DNA from 3 places in the Maribacter sp. TH_r10 genome. Region 3 is predicted to be linked to each of the others. Evidence: riboswitches for the same ligand, from Rfam matches in the RefSeq annotation. Region 3 holds a riboswitch; each other region holds the start of a gene.

Region 1 (6,206 bases), on a different contig from region 3:
TGGCCGCATACGTGTCAATTTTTTATCCAGCAGACCGTCTCGATCAATATAGATATACTCCTCCCGGGAAGTGGTTACATCAATGAATGGAGGTTTAAACTCTATCAACGGATCGATATTATTATACAACTCCTGTATATTTCTTCCTTTTACCGGCGGAATCAACTCAAAAGAGAACAACGTCTCGCCTTTGGCATTTTTTATATGGTCTGTTACTTTCATATATGCTGAACTTGTTTCAGTATGTATTCTTATTTCATTTTTTGGCGTTCCCCAAAATGGGTCGGGCTATTCGCTATATTTTTTTCGTAAAACAATTTTACCAAACACAATTGAACGGTCCCGAAAAAAGATGCCGCTGCTATCCCTAACGCAAATCCTTCTTTAATCCTCACTAATATTCGGTGCCAACCACTTTTTGGCATCCGCAATCGGCATTCCTTTGCGCGCTGCATAATCCTGTACCTGATCTTCTTTTATTTTCCCTAATCCAAAATACCGGGCCTCAGGGTGTGCAAAATAATAACCACTTACACTGGCTGCAGGCCACATGGCCAAGCTCTCGGTCAGTTCTACCCCGATTTTTTCCTTTACACCCAATACTTCCCATAAGGTTAATTTTTCCAAATGGTCCGGGCATGCAGGGTATCCTGGTGCCGGTCTAATACCTTTATACCCCTCATTGATCAGATCCTCATTGCTCAATTGCTCTTCCTTGGCATATCCCCAATAATCAACACGAACCTCCTTGTGTAAATATTCCGCAAATGCTTCGGCCAATCGATCGGCCAATGCCTTGATCAAAATAGCATTGTAATCATCATGGTTCTTTTCATATTCCGCGGCCAATTCCGCAGTACCAAAACCAGCACTTACACAAAAACATCCTATATAATCCTGTAAACCTTGGTTCTTGGGAGCAATGAAATCGGACAGCGCAAAATTAGGCACTCCATCCCGTTTTTTCAATTGTTGGCGTAGGGTTCGGAATATATAATTTTTTCCATCGGCCTCTATTTCTATATCATCTTCATTAATAGTGTTGGCTTTGAACAAACCGAAAACTGCTTTTGCCTTCAATAATTTCTTTTCTACCACCTCTTTCAACATTTCCTGTGCATCTGCAAAAAGCTCTGTGGCTTGTTCCCCAACAACATTGTCCGTAAGGATATCGGGGAATCTACCATGCAATTCCCAGCTTCTGAAAAACGGGGTCCAATCAATGAACGGCAGTAATTTATTCAGGTCCAGATCATCGATAACCTGAATACCCATTGAATTTGGATTAACAAGATCGGTACCTTTCCAATCTATTTGAAACTTGTTCGCCCTAGCATCTTCGATAGATCTATATTCTTTATGTTTTGCCCGGTTCTTAAACTTATCACGGAACGTTTCATAATCGAGTTTTATCGATTGCTTGTAGGTTTCGGAGGTTTCTTTTTGCAAAAGATCACCAACCACCGTTACGGCCCTAGAAGCATCATTTACATGCACTACCGCATTCTGGTATTCAATATCTATCTTCACGGCAGTATGGGCCTTGCTGGTCGTGGCTCCCCCTATGAGCAAAGGCACGTTGAAATTCTGACGTTGCATTTCCTTAGCCAAAAACACCATTTCATCCAATGAAGGGGTAATCAAACCACTTAAACCGATTACATCTACATTTTCTTTTTTGGCAGCCTCGATGATTTTTTCCGGAGGCACCATTACCCCTAGGTCAATAATATCATAATTGTTACAGGCCAAAACAACACTTACTATATTTTTCCCTATATCGTGTACATCGCCCTTAACAGTTGCCATTAAAATTTTTCCAGCCGAACCACCAGAGACCGCATCGGGATTGTTTTTCTTTTCTTCTTCAATATACGGCAATAGATACGCTACCGCCTTCTTCATGACACGGGCAGACTTTACAACTTGAGGCAAAAACATTTTACCACTTCCGAACAGATCACCCACAACGTTCATACCCGTCATTAAATGACCTTCGATGACCTCAATAGTATTATCTACACTTTTACGGGCGGTTTCTACATCTTCAACGATATACTGGTCGATACCTTTGACCAAAGCCCTAGTAATCCTATTCTGCAGAGGTTCCTCTCTCCATGAAAGATCGATTTTATTCTCTTTGGCCTTACCAACCACGGATTCTGCAAAATCGAGCAATCTCTCGGTTGCATCGTCCCTACGATCAAGAATCACATCTTCTACATGTTCCAACAAATCTTTCGGAATATCATCATAAACCTCTAACATCGTAGGGTTTACGATTCCCATATTCATACCTGCTTTTATGGCATGATACAGAAAAACCGAATGCATGGCTTCCCTTACTGGATTATTACCGCGAAAACTAAAGGAAACATTACTAACACCACCACTTACACTACAGAAAGGAAGGTTTTCCCGCACCCATTTGGTGGCCTCGATAAAGTCAAGGGCATTTCGTCTATGCTCATCCATTCCCGTAGCAACGGGGAACACGTTCAAATCGAAAATAATATCCTCGGGGGCAAAATTCACTTCATTGACCAAAATGTCATACGAGCGTTTTGCTATCTCAACCCTTCGTTCAAAGTTATCCGCTTGGCCTACCTCATCAAAAGCCATTACGATAACCGCAGCCCCATAACGCCTTATCAATTTGGCATGTTGAACGAATTGTTCCTTACCCTCTTTTAGACTAATGGAATTCACAACGGATTTACCTTGTACCACTTGAAGACCTGCCTCGATAATCTCCCATTTAGAACTATCTATCATAATGGGCACCCGGGCTATATCGGGTTCTGCCATTAAAAGGTTCAAGTACTTTACCATGGACTCTTTCCCGTCTATTAGTCCGTCATCCATATTAATATCAATGACCTGTGCACCACCTTCTACTTGATGACGGGCAACATCAAGGGCTTCTTCGAATTTCTCCTCTTTGATAAGACGAAGGAATTTCCTTGATCCGGCCACATTGGTACGTTCCCCAACATTAATGAAATTACTTTCAGGAGTAACTATCAATGGCTCTAGACCGCTTAATTTCAAATATTTGGATTCCTGACTATGATCAACGGTGGTTCTTATGTTGGATGCATCACTCATTACCGAAAATTGTTTTTAAAATTGACAAATCCATCATGCAATTCTTTGCGTTTTTTCCCTGTCCCTGAAAATCCAAAGAACTATTTCTATTTAAAGAATCCTGACCCATAGCTAGGAATAACGGTGTATTCAATTCAATATATGCCATATACTTCTACTCTAAACTATTTGCCAAAGATTTTCTTGGCTTAAAGCCCTTGACCAAACTTGCCATTGCCGAAATATGTTCCGGGGTAGTTCCACAGCATCCGCCAACGATATTCACCAATCCTTTTTCTAAATATTCTTTTATCTGTTCCGCCATTTGTTCGGGGGTTTCATCATATTCCCCAAAAGCATTAGGTAAACCGGCATTAGGGTGTGCCGAAACCGCGAAATCGGTTTTTGAAGACAAGACTTCTAAATGGGGCACCAACTGACTGGCCCCCAGTGCACAATTGAAACCTACGGATAGTATTGGAATATGCGATACGGAAATCAAAAATGCCTCTGCCGTTTGACCCGACAAGGTTCGTCCTGAAGCATCTGTAATGGTACCGCTTACCATAACCGGCACATCAACTTTACGTTCTTCTTTTACCTCTTCAATTGCGAATAGGGCCGCCTTGGCATTTAATGTGTCAAAAATAGTTTCGACAAGAAGAAGATCAACTCCCCCATCCACTAAAGCCTCAACCTGCTGTTTATAAGCAATTCGTAGTTCGTCAAATGATACAGCCCTAAACCCTGGGTCATTAACATCCGGGGACATACTTGCCGTTTTATTGGTAGGGCCTATGCTGCCAGCAACAAAACGTGGTTTATCAGGCTCTTTTGCCGTGAATTCATCTGCGACCTTTCTTGCAATCCGGGCACTTTCATAATTAAGTTCATATACCAAATCTTCCATATGGTAATCAGCCATGGCTACGGTAGTACCCGAAAAAGTATTGGTTTCAATAATATCGGCACCCGCTTCAAGATACTTTGCATGAACCGCTGCTATGGCCTCTGGTTGGGTAAGTGAAAGAAGGTCATTATTACCTTGTAAGGGACTCGGCCAGTCCTTGAATCTTTCCCCACGAAAATCCTCTTCGGTAAATTTATAGCGCTGCAACATGGTACCCATGGCACCGTCTAAAACCAAAACCCTCTCTTTTAATATACTCCTTATGTCTTTCATGTTTTCGGATTGCCAAAAATATCTTTAATTTCCTTTTTTTTCATAAACCCCTTTTTGAATGCCCTTCTTCCGGTATTCTTGGAGCATTAAATGCACGTTTTTTTTGCTCCTCAAAGGTTATGAAAACCATTTTGTGAGACATGATAAAACATGATAAAACACCAAAGCATCTTCATTTTTTCTATATGATAACGCTCTATTATTTTAATTGATCAAGGAAAGGGCTAAGACAGATGTCCTTTTTATGGGGTTATCTTTCACGCCCATGGCCTGATAGAATTTAGCACCTTCTTATTCCCGTAACGGACTGGAAAAAAGGGTTGCCAAGGTTTCATAGGGTCTAGTCCCTCCGCCTTTCTTGATAACTTCTTCAATGTATTAAAGAACTCGTTGCAAATTAACGGCACTGTTTGCTCAAAAACAAGGAATAACCTTAGTTTTAGGCTATTGCTTTAAATTTCACCTCTTGTAGACAAAAACTACATGACCCTTCCCTCATCTTTACAACCTTTTGCTCAAAGTTCCCCTAAAATGCACCCTTAAAAGCATTTAGACCGTGTATTACATGATTTTTTATTACCGAAGGAATTCTGGAAAAACCACCGCGAGCTTTTTGCTTTTGTCTTATTCATTGAATTTGTCGGAATAGCCATTCAAACATTACCTTTTCATAGCCATGACAACCTTTCTACATTCACAATATGAAAGACAATCGACCATTGTATCGCTGATAACAAGTACCTAATACAGGTGATTAAAGAAATTTAGGGTTTCGGAATGCCTTACTATCATTCCCAAACAAAGTTTTTAAGAATAAAGCAATCAATGACCTTGAATACCTATTTTATGAAATTGATTCCGTTAGGCAAATCTGCTTGTACATCACTTTCTGAATAATTATTTTGAAGCTCCGAAATACGTTCTCGATGTTTAACCACATCCCCGATAATAATGATCGCGGGATTTTTCAATTCCTTCTTTTCAACCGTCTTAACAATGGTACTTATGGTCCCTACACCGACTTTCTCATTTTTTCGAGTGCCGTTTTGAATAATGGCAATGGGCATATTTGACTTTCCTTCTTGTTTAAAAAGATCAACTATCGCACCTAATTTACTCATCCCCATAAGAATCACCACGGTAGCATTGGATTTTGCCGCCAAACGAACATCTTCAGATAATTTATGTTCCTTTGTTGTCCCTGTAATTACCCAAAAACTTTCCGATGAACCCCTTTTGGTTACAGGAATCTGTTGGGAAGCCGGTACGGACACCGAGGAGGATATACCCGGAACCATAGCTACTTCTATTCCTTGAGCAGCTGCATATTCCATTTCCTCAGCACCTCTACCAAAAACAAATGGATCACCCCCTTTTAATCGTACAACATGACCATGGCTCAATGCCCTACTTACAATAAGTTCATTTATTTGGTCCTGTTCATAGGAATAACACCCTCTTCGCTTACCCACAAAAATATGTTCGGCCTTTGGCGCATAACCCAGCAAGACATCGTCTACCAAAGCATCGTACAAAATAACATCGGCACTTGCCAAGACCTTGACCCCTTTTACGGTAATCAAATCCACATCGCCTGGCCCTGCCCCGACCACTGTTAATTTGGGTTGCTTAAACATTGGATAAATCTAATTTTCTATATGCATCAATACTCTCAAGAAAATCTTGAGCCTCCTTCAAGTAATTCTTGGCAAACGTTTCAGTAGGCTCATTTGACTTTATTTGAAGTACCATATCGGTAAACCCACCTTCGACCTTTAATCGATTGGATTGTACAAAGATTTCATCAAAATCCTCTATTATACTAATATGGGTATTCGTTTTCGTATTTTCCGAAGTCAATAGTGCCTTTGCCGCATTTACCATTGCAGTATACGAATGATAGATACTGGCCGCCCATTTTTGTTCATGAATAGCT
Region 2 (6,206 bases), on a different contig from region 3:
TCGAACCCAAGGGTATTTGCTATTTTGTTCGAGGAAACCAAATCGAATCCATTTTCCACCAAGTCAAAATAATGGGCGACAAAATCCTGGCTAGCGGTGTTGTCCACAGCAATTAAATTCTCTAAATGGTTCTTTTTGGCATACTCGAAAATATCCCCTATTTCATAGGGTACACCCTTGTCTTCCAAGGCCGTTAACCAATTCTTTGAAACGCCCTTTTTATTCAAAAGAACCTTTTTCGAATTTGCTACGGCAAAAACATTCAAATCGATGCCTTTACGTTTTTCTATGGTTTTCGAAGATTTAAGAATCTGGTCTATTAACGTTCCACCAACATTACCATGCCCAAAAACAACGATGTTGACTTTTTTGCTAATTCCGAAAATCTGTCCGTGCATAACATTTAGCGCTTTGTTCAAATCAGTTTTTCGAACCACCAAACTTACGTTCTTACCCGATACCGTATTATTGAAAAGCAACGGCACTATTTGATTCTTTATTAAAGCGTTATACGGTTTATGGAAGGTACTTAGGTCTTGGCCCACAATGGAAATAACGGAAACATCTTCTGCAACTGTTATCTGATTAATGTCTTTCGACTGAAAGTCATGGGCAAACTCGCGCTGCAGGGCCAGCTTGGCCTTTTGTGCTTTATCCGCATTCACTACCAAACCGATCCCCCGTTCCGAAGAGCCTTGTGCCACAATGCTTACACTAATATTATTATCCCCCAAGGATCTGAATATTCGGGCATCTACACCTACTTTGCCCAATAAGCCCCTACCTTCAAGATTGATCAAAGCTACATTTTCTATGACCGATAAGGATTTTATCCCCTCTTTATTGGATTTGGCACTTATCAATGTTCCCTCATTATCGCTCTTGAACGTATTCAATATTCGTAAAGGAATATTTTTCTCAATCAAAGGGATGATGGTCTTTGCATGTAAAATGGTTGCCCCGAAATTTGCCAATTCATTGGCCTCACTATATGAAAGTTCCGAAATTCGTTTTGCCTCTGATACATAATCAGGGTTCGCTGTAAATATACCATCGACATGCGTATAGTTCTGAAGCTCTACCGCATCGAGGTAATTGGCCATCATGGCCGCGGAATAATTACTGCCGTTTCTTCCCAAGGTTGTGGTTTCATCATCTTCCGTAGATGCTATAAAACCAGTTATAATAGGAACAGTATCATGATCCAAACGTGAAAATTCGCGCAATACGTTTTCTTTGGAAAGAGCTTCGATTACATGGGCATCGCCAAAAGTATTATCTGTTTTGATCAATCTACGGGAATCCATCAACTTTGCCTTAATCCCCCTTCCTATCAAAAGCTTGGTAACCAGTTTTGCGGAAATAAGCTCACCAAACGCCAAGACTTGATCCCTAATTTTAGGACTGTAATCCCCTAAAAGGGAAACACCTTCGAACAATTTGAACAATGCTTCATAATCCTTTTCCAGGTTCACGTTTTTAAAGGTATGCGTCTGGTAGTTTTCAAAAGCTGTGAAGTCCTTTGAATAATCTTCTCCCCGTGCTGCCTTTTCCAGCATGGTCTCTAACTGATCGGTAGCTTTCTCCCTAGCCGAAAGTACCACTGCAATGTTCTCTCCGTTTTCGACTTTATTGACAATAATATCCAAAACATGGCCCAAACCTTCCCCGTTGCTCAATGATTTTCCTCCGAATTTCAATATGGTAACCCGGTCGGTCTTTCCATCTGCATTAAAGATTCCGTTAAGGAGTTTTTGCATTTGTTCAAACTCGATAAGAAAGGCATCATGCCCATGTAACGATTGTACCTCACCATAGGTAACATTGCTTTTGGCCTGTGCCAATTGCTTAAACGTTTCCTTGTTTTCCTTTGCCGTGAAGAACAAATCGGAATCAACCCCGATGATGTGTATATTGGTATCACTGTTCTGAAGATCCACGAAGGCAGATTCCCCATTCCGAGTAATATCGATAGTTTTCAGCAATTGGTTCATCAACTTATAAGCGGATAGTTGAAAACGGTCTTTCAACTTTTCCCCATGGTGCATTAACCAACTTTCCACATTAAAGACCTGTAACTCTTCATTGGTACTTCTCTTAAACCTTTCTTTGAAAGATTCTGGCGTTCTATAGCAAAGCATGGCATGCATACGGGCATCGTGTACCGGCTGTTTGGAGTTGACCAAGAACTGTTCTTGTATTTGGCAATTACCTATTAACCAATCGGTAGATTTCCAGTCAGAAGCAACCGGAATCAAATGGGTCGTTAAACTGGGGTCAATCGCAGCCATTTCCCAAGCAATACCCCCACCTAAGGAACCTCCCAATAAAGCAAAGAGTTTATCTATTTTCAATGCCTTCAATCCCGATAAAAAAATACGGGCAATATCACCTGCTACAAAATCCTTATAGTTTTCAATGACAAAACCGTCATAACCATTACCGGGTATATTGAAGGCCATTATCGTATACTTATTGGTATCGATACATTTTCCTTCCCCGATCAGGGCAGACCACCACCCGTCGGGCCCAGTTACATTGGAGTTTCCCGTAAGCGCATGATTGACCAAGACAATAGGTGCCTCATGAAGTGGTTTCCCAAAAAGCTGGTAAGACAGTGAAATATCCTGGGACACTCCGCTTATTGTCTTAAAATCTTTAATTTCTAATTGATGTAGCATTCTATAAGTTCTGTATTAATTTGAACACCTCCTAACCTAACTGTTGAAAAGTACTCTAAATTTAAGATAAATCCGATTATCCAATTGTCGAAAAAGCTTGTTCTAAATCAGCCTTAAGATCTTCTATATCTTCCAATCCCACAGATAAACGAATCAAATCCTGACCTACCCCTGCGGTTTCTTGTTGCTCTTCCGTCAATTGTTGGTGTGTTGTACTCGCAGGATGGATGATCAAAGATTTCGTATCACCGATATTGGCCAATAAAGAGAATATTTTAGTCGCATCGGTGACTTTTTTTGCAGCTTCGAACCCACCTTTTACACCGAATGTTACCAAACCGCTTTGACCTTTTGGCAAATATTCCTGGGCCAAATCGTAGTACTTGCTACTTTTCAGACCTGGGTAATTTACCCATGCGACCTCTTCCCGTCCTTCTAACCATGTAGCCAACTCCAACGCATTCTCACTATGCTGCTTTATACGAACGGATAATGTTTCCAAACCTTGAATGATCTGAAAAGCGTTAAACGGACTAAGTGCACCTCCGAAATCGCGTAATCCTTCCAAAATCAATTTAAATGTAAATGCCGCTGCTCCTAAGGCTTCGCTATATACCAAACCGTGATAACCTGCAGAAGGTTCGGTGAATTCCGGATATTTGCCGTTTGCCCAATCAAATGTACCTGCATCGATTACAGCACCACCCAAAGAAGTTCCTTGGCCACCGATATATTTCGTCAGCGAATGGATCACAAGGTTCGCACCGTATTCAATAGGATTCAACAAAGCTGGCGATGCAACAGTATTATCGACAATGAAAGGCACTTGGGCTGTTTTGGCTTGTTCTGAAATAGATTTTAGATCCAACACATCTAATTTTGGATTTCCCAACGATTCCACAAAAATTGCCCTTGTATTATCTTGTACCGCTTTTCCGAAATTTGCAGGTTCTGAAGCATCGACGAACGTGGTCGTAATTCCCAACCTTGGTAAAGTAACGTTCAATAAATTAAAAGTACCCCCATATAAACTACTGGAAGCCACAATATGATCTCCCGCCTTTAACAATGTCAATAAAGTTGTGGAAATAGCGGAAGTCCCTGAAGCAAAGACCACAGCACCTACACCACCTTCTACAGCAGCCAACCTATTCTGTAAAATTTCATTGGTCGGGTTGTTCAACCTTGTATAGATAAAACCCAGCTCTGCCAACGAAAATAAGTTAGCGGCATGATCGGTATTATCGAATACATACGATGAAGTTTGATAAATAGGCACTGCTCGTGTTCCACCCGTTTTCGTGGTGTCATGACCGGCATGCAATGCGTTTGTTGTAAATTTTTGATTACCCATGATTTTAATTTGTTTATGTTGTTAATAAAATAAATCAAAACACTAGTACCTGTGCTGCGATTCGCAACTAGGAATAATCAAAAAGTTAAAAAGAAAGAGACAATTACAAAAATGTAATTCGTTTCGTTATCTATTCTTGCCTAAATTAAAGGATACTGAAAACATTCAGCCTCAAGATAGAATTTAGCACCTTCTTTGCACAGGAGGCAAAGGGTTGCTAAGGCTTCACAGGGTCTATTCCCTCCACCTTTCTTGATAACAATTCAATATGTGTTTGAACTTTTGAACGGCAAATATAAGGCCGTGTATTTGGTTTTTCCTAATCTTTTTAAAAAAAATCACATTTTAAATGCGGATTTTACCGCATCTACCATATCCAATTTTTCCCATGTGAACAACTCCACTTCTTTTTCAATCCTACCATTATAAGGGGATTCAAAAATCTTTGTTATTGTCTGGGGCTCTTTACCCATATGACCGTAAGCTGCGGTTTCCAAATAAATAGGGTTACGAAGCTTAAGTCTTTCTTCTATGGCAAAAGGACGCATATCGAACAATTGCGATACTATGGTCGCTATTTCCCCGTCTGAATATGAAATTTTAGATGTACCATAGGTATTCACAAAAATCGATGTTGGCTCTACAACGCCTATGGCATAACTTACCTGTACCAATATTTCATCAGAAACTCCGGCAGCCACTAAATTTTTTGCAATATGACGTGCCGCATAGGCTGCACTACGATCCACTTTACTAGGATCCTTGCCACTGAAAGCACCACCGCCATGTGCCCCTTTACCACCATAAGTATCTACTATGATCTTTCTTCCCGTAAGTCCTGTGTCACCGTGCGGACCTCCTATTACAAATTTCCCGGTCGGATTTATATGATATTTTATTTGATCATCGAATAAAGCTTGGTCGCTTTCCGGTAATTGCTCAATTACCTTAGGCATTAAGATTGAAATAATATCGTCCTTGATCTTCGCAAGCATCTTATCATCATCGGCATCAAAAGCATCATGCTGTGTAGATACAACGATGGTATCGATACGCTGCGGAACATTATCGTCGGAGTACTCAATAGTTACCTGGGCCTTGGCATCAGGCCTTAAATATGAAATCTCGGTCCCTTCCCTTCTAATGGTTGCGAGGGTCTGTAATATCCTATGGGAAATATCCAAAGCCAAAGGCATATAATTTTCGGTTTCCTTGGTGGCATAACCGAACATCATTCCTTGATCCCCTGCTCCTTGCTCTTCTTTAGACCCACGGTCAACACCTTGGTTAATGTCTTGTGATTGTTCATGAATCAAAGAAATAACACCACATGAATCGCCACTGAATTGGTATTCCCCTTTCGTGTATCCTATTTTATTTACGACATCGCGTGCTATATTCTGTACATCTAGATATGTATCACTCCTAACTTCACCGGCCAGGACTACCTGCCCAGTAGTTACCAAGGTTTCACAAGCTACTTTACTTTCGGGATCGAAAGCCAAAAAACTATCCAATAATGCATCACTGATTTGATCGGCAACTTTGTCCGGATGCCCTTCACTAACAGATTCTGAGGTAAATAAATATGCCATTTTTATAAAAATAGATAGGAGGAAATAAAAAAAGATTGCGAAAAAGGCGAATAAACTGAATGAAATCAGTTATCACTGCTTTAGCATTTTTACAATACCGAACTTAGTCCAGTATCCAGTTCCCTTAAGAACCAGGCCCTAATTTAAATTTTAGGCTATGAGGTTGCAATCAGTCAAATCTTTCCTCTCAAGATTGGGGACAAAAGTATAAAAAATGTTTTTCTTATATAATATAAACCGATTGTATTTTATCAAAAAAACACCAAAATATTCAATTGTATTCGCAATCAATACCTCAGCGTACTATATATCATATTTAACCGTAAATAGCACATATCTCGGCTGCACAAAGTAAGATTGTGTGGTAAAGTACAAGTCGCTTGTACTATCCCTATTAAGGATACTGGTATTTAACAGGTTAGTCCCCTTGATTCCGAATTCCCATTTACTATCTTTCTGTTGGTAGGTTAAATCCGATTCCAAGAAGCTATACTTATTATCAATAGTACCTTCTTTATCGGTGTAATCGTAATAATCATAATCTACGGTCAAGATAAAGTTCTTAAGGAAAGCCGT
Region 3 (6,206 bases):
AGACAGAGTACTTAGATCATATTGCGAATGACGTTGGCGATGTTGGCCTAGAAATTCATAGTCTTAAGGAAAGTCTGCGTTCTCATTATGAAGCATACAAGGACCTTGTAGCTAAAACTAACGAAATACTCGAAGGACAAAAAGAGATATTGAAATCAATAGATGAAGTTAAAGACAACCTTTTCGCGACTTCGGCAAAAACTGCTCAATTAGTAATACAAAGCATTGAGAATAATATTATTACCTATAAGGAAATAACGGTTTCTGAAGAATACAAAAGAAAATTAGAGGCTCTTAAACAGATAGACATTGAAATGGTCGCTTTGCAATCTCAAATAGGCGGCATACATGATGCCATCTCCCAAGTAGATGAAAGCACTAAAAACATTTTACAAAAAAATAGCTCCAATCTCGAAATTCAAATTCTAGCACTAGGAGTTGAAAAAAATAAACAAGAAACTGGACTTACAGAGTTTGTAAATAACGTTATAAATCTTGCAAAGCAGCTCCGCTCATCTAAAGATTTTAATTCTGATAGATTGAATAAATCGAGGGCATTATTTGCTCAGGCCAGATATGATGAACTAATCCACACACTCAATGAAAATGATATTGACAAAGATATTGCGCTTTATAAAGAACGAGGGGAAGTCTTAGCAAGCGAGCTTATTATAAAAGCACAAACCATTATATTAAGAATAAAAACCGATAGGTTTGAAGAAGTTAATCGGCTCTACCACAAAGCTATGATCTTAGTAGAAAACTACGATACAACATTTTATTATGCTTTATTTTTACAAGAAAACAAACAAATTTACAAAGCTACAGACTTGTATGAAAAAGCTTTGCTTCATTGTTCTAGTGATGAAGAAAAAGCAATTACACTGAACAATTTAGGGCTTTTGCAACAGAAAAAAAATGAATTTGAGAAGGGTGAAAAATCGTTTCAAGATGCATTAGAGATATTACGAAAATTGGCTGAAGACAACCCTAATACTTATCAACCTATAGTTGCAACTGCTTTAAATAATTTGGCAATGAATCAGCAAAAAATGAACAATTACATAGGTTCCGAGAAATATCTAAAAGAGGCGTTAGATATTAGAAGAATATTAGTAAAAGACAATCCTCAAGTTCATTTGTTCGACTTATCCACAAGCTTAAATAATTTGGGGATTTTGCATCAGAAAAAAAATAAATTTGATAAGGGTGAAAAATCGTTCCAAGAAGCATTGGAGATTTTAGGAAAATTAGCAATGGATAACCCACAGAAGTTTTCACCATACCGAGCAACTACTTTAAATAATTTAGGGACTCTGTATTACGACAAAACCGAATATGAAAAAGCAGAAGAATCCTTGTTAAAAGCCTTAAAAATTAGAAGAAAATTGGCGCAAGTTAATCCTCAAAAACATTTGCCTGACATTGCTTCTAGCCTGAACAATCTGGCAGTTATATACGAAGAAACAAATGATTACGAAGAAGGAGAAAAATCAATTCAAGAAGCATTGGAGATATCAAGAAAATTAGCGATAGACAATCCCCAAACTTATTTGCATGGAGTAGCCACTAATCTGAACAATTTGGGGCTGTTACAGGTTGCCGAAAATAAATTTAAAAAAGCAGAGGAGTCCTATAAGGAAGCATTGGGTATATCCAGAAAATTAGCGGAGGACAATCCCCAAACATATTTATCAACTTTAGCCACGAATTTAAACAATTTGGGAAGTTTTCAGTCGTCTCGCAAGAAACATAAAAAAGCAGAAAAAGCCTATGAAGAAGGGTTGGGGATTTTATATAAGTTAGCAGAAGATAGCCCCGAAATTTACCTAAAATATTATGGAGAGGCTTGTATTAATTTAGCTCTATTTTATCGAAATAGTAGAATTGACAAAAACAAATCAATATCGAGTGCCAAAAATGCGCTTAATGCTTATAGAGAATTACCGCCAAATACCATCAATGCTGAGAAATACATTAGTGTAGCTGAATACATTTTGACATATTGGGAAGAAAATACATAGAAAATACCATTGCCAGTACACCACAGAAGTAATCGTTGCACAAGCCCTTGAACAGAAAAAAAAGACCTCTTTTAAGCCCATTTTAGGGGCTTTTTGTTTTTAGGACACTGGGTAATCTCGATTCTATTGGAAACTTAGAAGTGACTTTTCAACTTCATATAGCCTATTTTTCAAATAAAGTGATATTTTAAATTTCTTTAATTATGAATAAACAGTATTGATTATCTTTGGATGAATAATCATTTGAATGTAGAGATTATGGCTACTTGGTTAGTGCTGCACAAGAAACATTCTGGATATGGGGATATAGTCGGTGAGACCTATGAATATCCCGTAGGTATCGCGAACTCCCTACAAATAAAGGCTGGTGACTATATAGTATTTTGCCTTACTAAAAAATCTGCCAATAATGACAAACGTCTGCTTGGATACGGCAGGATAAAAGAACTGGAGCCGAAACCACCTTTAGAAGACGATCCAAAAAGAAGGGGTAGGCTAGCCGCGCACTTAGAGGATTACCATAAATTCGACCCTCCCCTTTCATTTGATGATATTGGTGGCGACCCACGGACGAACTTCACCAATTCAATATCCAGAATTGAATTTGACTTTGGGAAATTCACCAGCATTGAGATAGCCGCACCGATTAATGACGACTTCAATGAAAAACAATACTTTGCCCGAACCATCAGAAGAGGGCAACCGAAACTCAGGGAAAGTCTTTTGAAAGCTTATAATCATAAATGCGCTATTAGTGGCCATGGACCAGAAAGTGTACTGGAAGCATGTCATATAGAGCCTCATAGCATATCTGGGAACAACCAGCTAGAGAATGGGTTGTTATTAAGATCTGATATACATTGCTTGTTTGATGATGCCCTCATAAAAATCAACCCGAAGACTTATATGATTGAAGTTGATGATTCCATAATAGACTCCCCATACGGAAGATTCCACGGTCAGGAATTACATAAAAGGATTGATGGAACATTTCCGTCCAAAAAGTATCTTAATACGAGGTATAAAGGTTAACTATTATCAAGGCCCATAGGATATATTTCTTACGTTTATATTTGGTGATTCTTATTTTTGTCCTTTCTCACAATAATCCAATTCATTGCGTTAAGCTGCTTCAACACCTTTGCTTTCATGAAGTTCAGGGACAGCCGCTTTTAAGGATTCCCAATACCTTTTAACAGTTGAACGGCTAACCCCCGCCATTTCCCATAATTGCTTCTGGGTCATCCCTTTTTTATAATAAGATTGTAGTAATTCAAAAGTCTTATTCTTGCTTTGTTTACCATTGTATTGATTGAAAATTAGGCTTTTCTGTTCACTAGTAAAGTCATAATCAGGATTCCAGATGATATTAGTCGTTACAAACCTGCCTTTGATAGGTCTAGGTTCATTGACGACCTTATTAATAATCTTATCTATCTTATTGAAAGATTCATTACGGTATTTATTCCCTATAACCTGCACTTTTTTAGGAGCATAGTGGTGAAAAAGCTCATTTGACAATTCCTTCAAACAGCCATAGCCTGGTTTTCTGCATACATTATACCCATTCAGGATAGCTGGTAGAATTCTATAAAAATCAACAAGGGTCGATAATCTATTTTGTGGTAACAAAACTTGTTCATATCCAAAGGTTCCCTTTAAGAATGGATCGCCATTAAAATCATACTCTTCGATAACATTATCCAAACTATCGCAAATTACATTGTTATAAGGTTTAGTAAAATTGTTTTTAGTAAATGGTATAAACTCAATGCTTGAATTTGGCATTGTCTTACCCTGTTCAAACAAACTCTTAACATTTTTCAAGTCATCGACATGAGTTGATGGGTCTTTTGATTTTTGTGATGCTACTGTAATCTTGGTATATAGGGGTCTATTAAGGTAGTAGGGACTTTTGGAATCATTAAGTTTAGAATCTATTTTCTTTAAATATGACTTGACATTCTCAACTTCGCTTAGTTCACTTTTAAGTAGTGCCCTTACTTTGTCCTGTTGTATAATATTTAAACTCATTAATTGCTTTTTAGCCAAATCATTGAACCACCTTATTAATGAGATAACAGGTTGGCACCCTTTAGAGGGATTCTATAGATTTATAAATGTTAATTTATAATTTTAATTAGTTTATTACAAAATAATATTTTAATTTTGCAATTCTTATCATCATTTTGCAATATTACGTATTATTTTCTTAACATCCAAGTGTATTAACTATTTTTTTGTGCCGACTCTTTTGATGGTTGTATTAAAAACTACATAATGTTATATTTAAAACATTATGTTATTTTAAAATGTTAAAAAATAGGTTTTATCGCTTTATTAACATTATGTAGGGTGGATGAACCCTTGCAAGGATGCTTCTAACTGATATGACAAACACAAATTTAGTTTTGGAACTCTATACGCCCTTCGGGCAGTTAGGAAATTCGATATAAAAGTAGGATTGACTTTACGCCCTTCGGGCAGTTTGGGATTGTACTTAATCTAGTTGTACGAATAATAAAGCTATAATTTAAGCTTATTGTGAAACAAAAACTTATTGCAGGATAGTCTATAATACTTTTCTTTAAACTTTAAAAAAGATCTATTACCTACTGTAAGCAGTCGTTCAGCAACAAATAGTTAAGATTAATAGCTTAAAGAATTTTAACAATGGTTTCTTATTGTTTAACAAAAAGCCTAATAGCCCCTAAAAAGTAATAGACTATTCGCATCCAGATTAAGAGGTCCTTTCACTAAAAAAAATGAGTCAAATAAGGTATTATAGGCTATTAAATCTTTAAAATATATCGGTAGTCAAGATTTTCAAACCATATAAGCTTAAAAGGACAAAGTAAATATCATTTTCAGCTATTCCAACTTAAGGCATATAGATTGGCACATTAGAAAAAATTATAATTAGCTATAAAAATCGGACAAATACTGAATTTAATATTGGGATTGTTTCATTTTAGCTTGGAGGCCAAACTATTTGTTCCCGCCACATGTATTAGAGGAAAACGATATTATACACTCAATGGGCTGTATCAGAAACGTTATGCCAGGGAAAGGGGAATAATAGACTAATAGTGTCTTTATAAAAAAATAATCAAAAGACAAACGATAAGTAAAAACGAAACTGAGATTAAAACATATAAATATTGCTTTTCCCTGGTCTTAAAAATTTGTTCCAATTTCTCCTTGTCCTTTTGTCCCCTCAGTATCTCTTCCTTAATGGAATTCTCCGCCTTTAGTAGTCTTTCCTCCCTATCCTTGGATACTAAAGCTAAGTCTTTCTCCAGGACGGTTATTCTTTCATTCAGAGTGGTACGGTCCTTTATTTGATTTCTGTATCTGTTATTTGATTTCTGTATCTGTCCACTAGGTTCTGCAGAAATGAGCCGAATGCAGTAGGGGTACCAAAACCTTTATCAGCACATTTTTCTAGCAAGGTAACGTCCTCCTTGTGCCCAATAGCAGTAACAAATGGCATAGAGCATTCCAATGAAGCTTTACATAAAGCTACGTCGTTGAATATCTCCAGTCCACTTCCACCACCTCTCATAACAATTAGCATATCCGACTCTACTTTTGATAAGAGTTTGATCTTTTTACTAATCTCTTGACTGTTCGAAAGGTTAACCTGGTGCTCGTTTATAGTGTAAAATTCAGAATCAGTTAACTGACCTCTATAATCTTCGCCAACTATAGAAGTAGAACCTGTTATAATGTTTATCACGGGCTTCTGATTGCTTAAAATCTTTTCTAACAGTAGTTGGTCCAAAAAGGGAATTGGGCGTTTAAACCGCTCCTGTACTACACTGAATTCAGCCTTGGTAATGAATTGAAATTCGTCCTTTCTACCTTTAACCTTAGTGGCCTTGAACTGTAGTTTGATGATACCGTCATTAAAGTTGTTCGTAGTTTTATTAAGATGACCTTCAAAAACATAATATTGTTTGGAGACTAGGTCCTCCCTTAACTTTGCAGGTACTACCAGGGTGAATTTACTAAGCTTATTTTCATCATGTAAAACATCATAATAGACGCCACCATATTTCTTGTTGTTTCCTGGCGAATAAAAACCCTCTAGTTTTATGATTCTCTCCTCTATTGGAGATGTAAAAGTGTTCTTGCAAATTTCGGTTAGTGAATCTACAGTAAAGGATAAGTCCTGCATTT

The links. A riboswitch is a leader RNA that binds a small molecule or an ion and turns the genes downstream of it on or off. The one in region 3 is predicted to bind S-adenosylmethionine.
Region 1: another riboswitch for S-adenosylmethionine. It lies ahead of R3X28_RS17075 (homocysteine S-methyltransferase family protein); the one in region 3 lies ahead of R3X28_RS05135 (helix-turn-helix transcriptional regulator).
Region 2: another riboswitch for S-adenosylmethionine. It lies ahead of R3X28_RS17025 (O-acetylhomoserine aminocarboxypropyltransferase/cysteine synthase family protein); the one in region 3 lies ahead of R3X28_RS05135 (helix-turn-helix transcriptional regulator).

The regions. Positions count from the first base shown of each region.
Region 1 covers NZ_JAWMPY010000009.1:82,425-88,630, reverse strand. The annotation lists gene metF (methylenetetrahydrofolate reductase [NAD(P)H]) at 1-222, opposite strand, end outside; gene metH (methionine synthase) at 385-3,108, opposite strand; gene R3X28_RS17075 (homocysteine S-methyltransferase family protein) at 3,263-4,270, opposite strand; SAM riboswitch class I at 4,518-4,638, opposite strand; gene cobA (uroporphyrinogen-III C-methyltransferase) at 5,110-5,907, opposite strand; gene R3X28_RS17065 (nitrite/sulfite reductase) at 5,900-6,206, opposite strand, start outside.
Region 2 covers NZ_JAWMPY010000009.1:68,563-74,768, reverse strand. The annotation lists gene thrA (bifunctional aspartate kinase/homoserine dehydrogenase I) at 1-2,681, opposite strand, end outside; gene R3X28_RS17025 (O-acetylhomoserine aminocarboxypropyltransferase/cysteine synthase family protein) at 2,758-4,035, opposite strand; SAM riboswitch class I at 4,159-4,297, opposite strand; gene metK (methionine adenosyltransferase) at 4,374-5,630, opposite strand; gene R3X28_RS17015 (TonB-dependent receptor) at 5,934-6,206, opposite strand, start outside.
Region 3 covers NZ_JAWMPY010000001.1:1,245,179-1,251,384, reverse strand. The annotation lists gene R3X28_RS05145 (tetratricopeptide repeat protein) at 1-2,024, shown strand, start outside; gene R3X28_RS05140 (HNH endonuclease) at 2,256-3,056, shown strand; gene R3X28_RS05135 (helix-turn-helix transcriptional regulator) at 3,147-4,058, opposite strand; SAM-I-IV-variant riboswitch at 4,048-4,145, opposite strand; gene R3X28_RS05130 (exodeoxyribonuclease VII large subunit) at 5,362-6,204, opposite strand.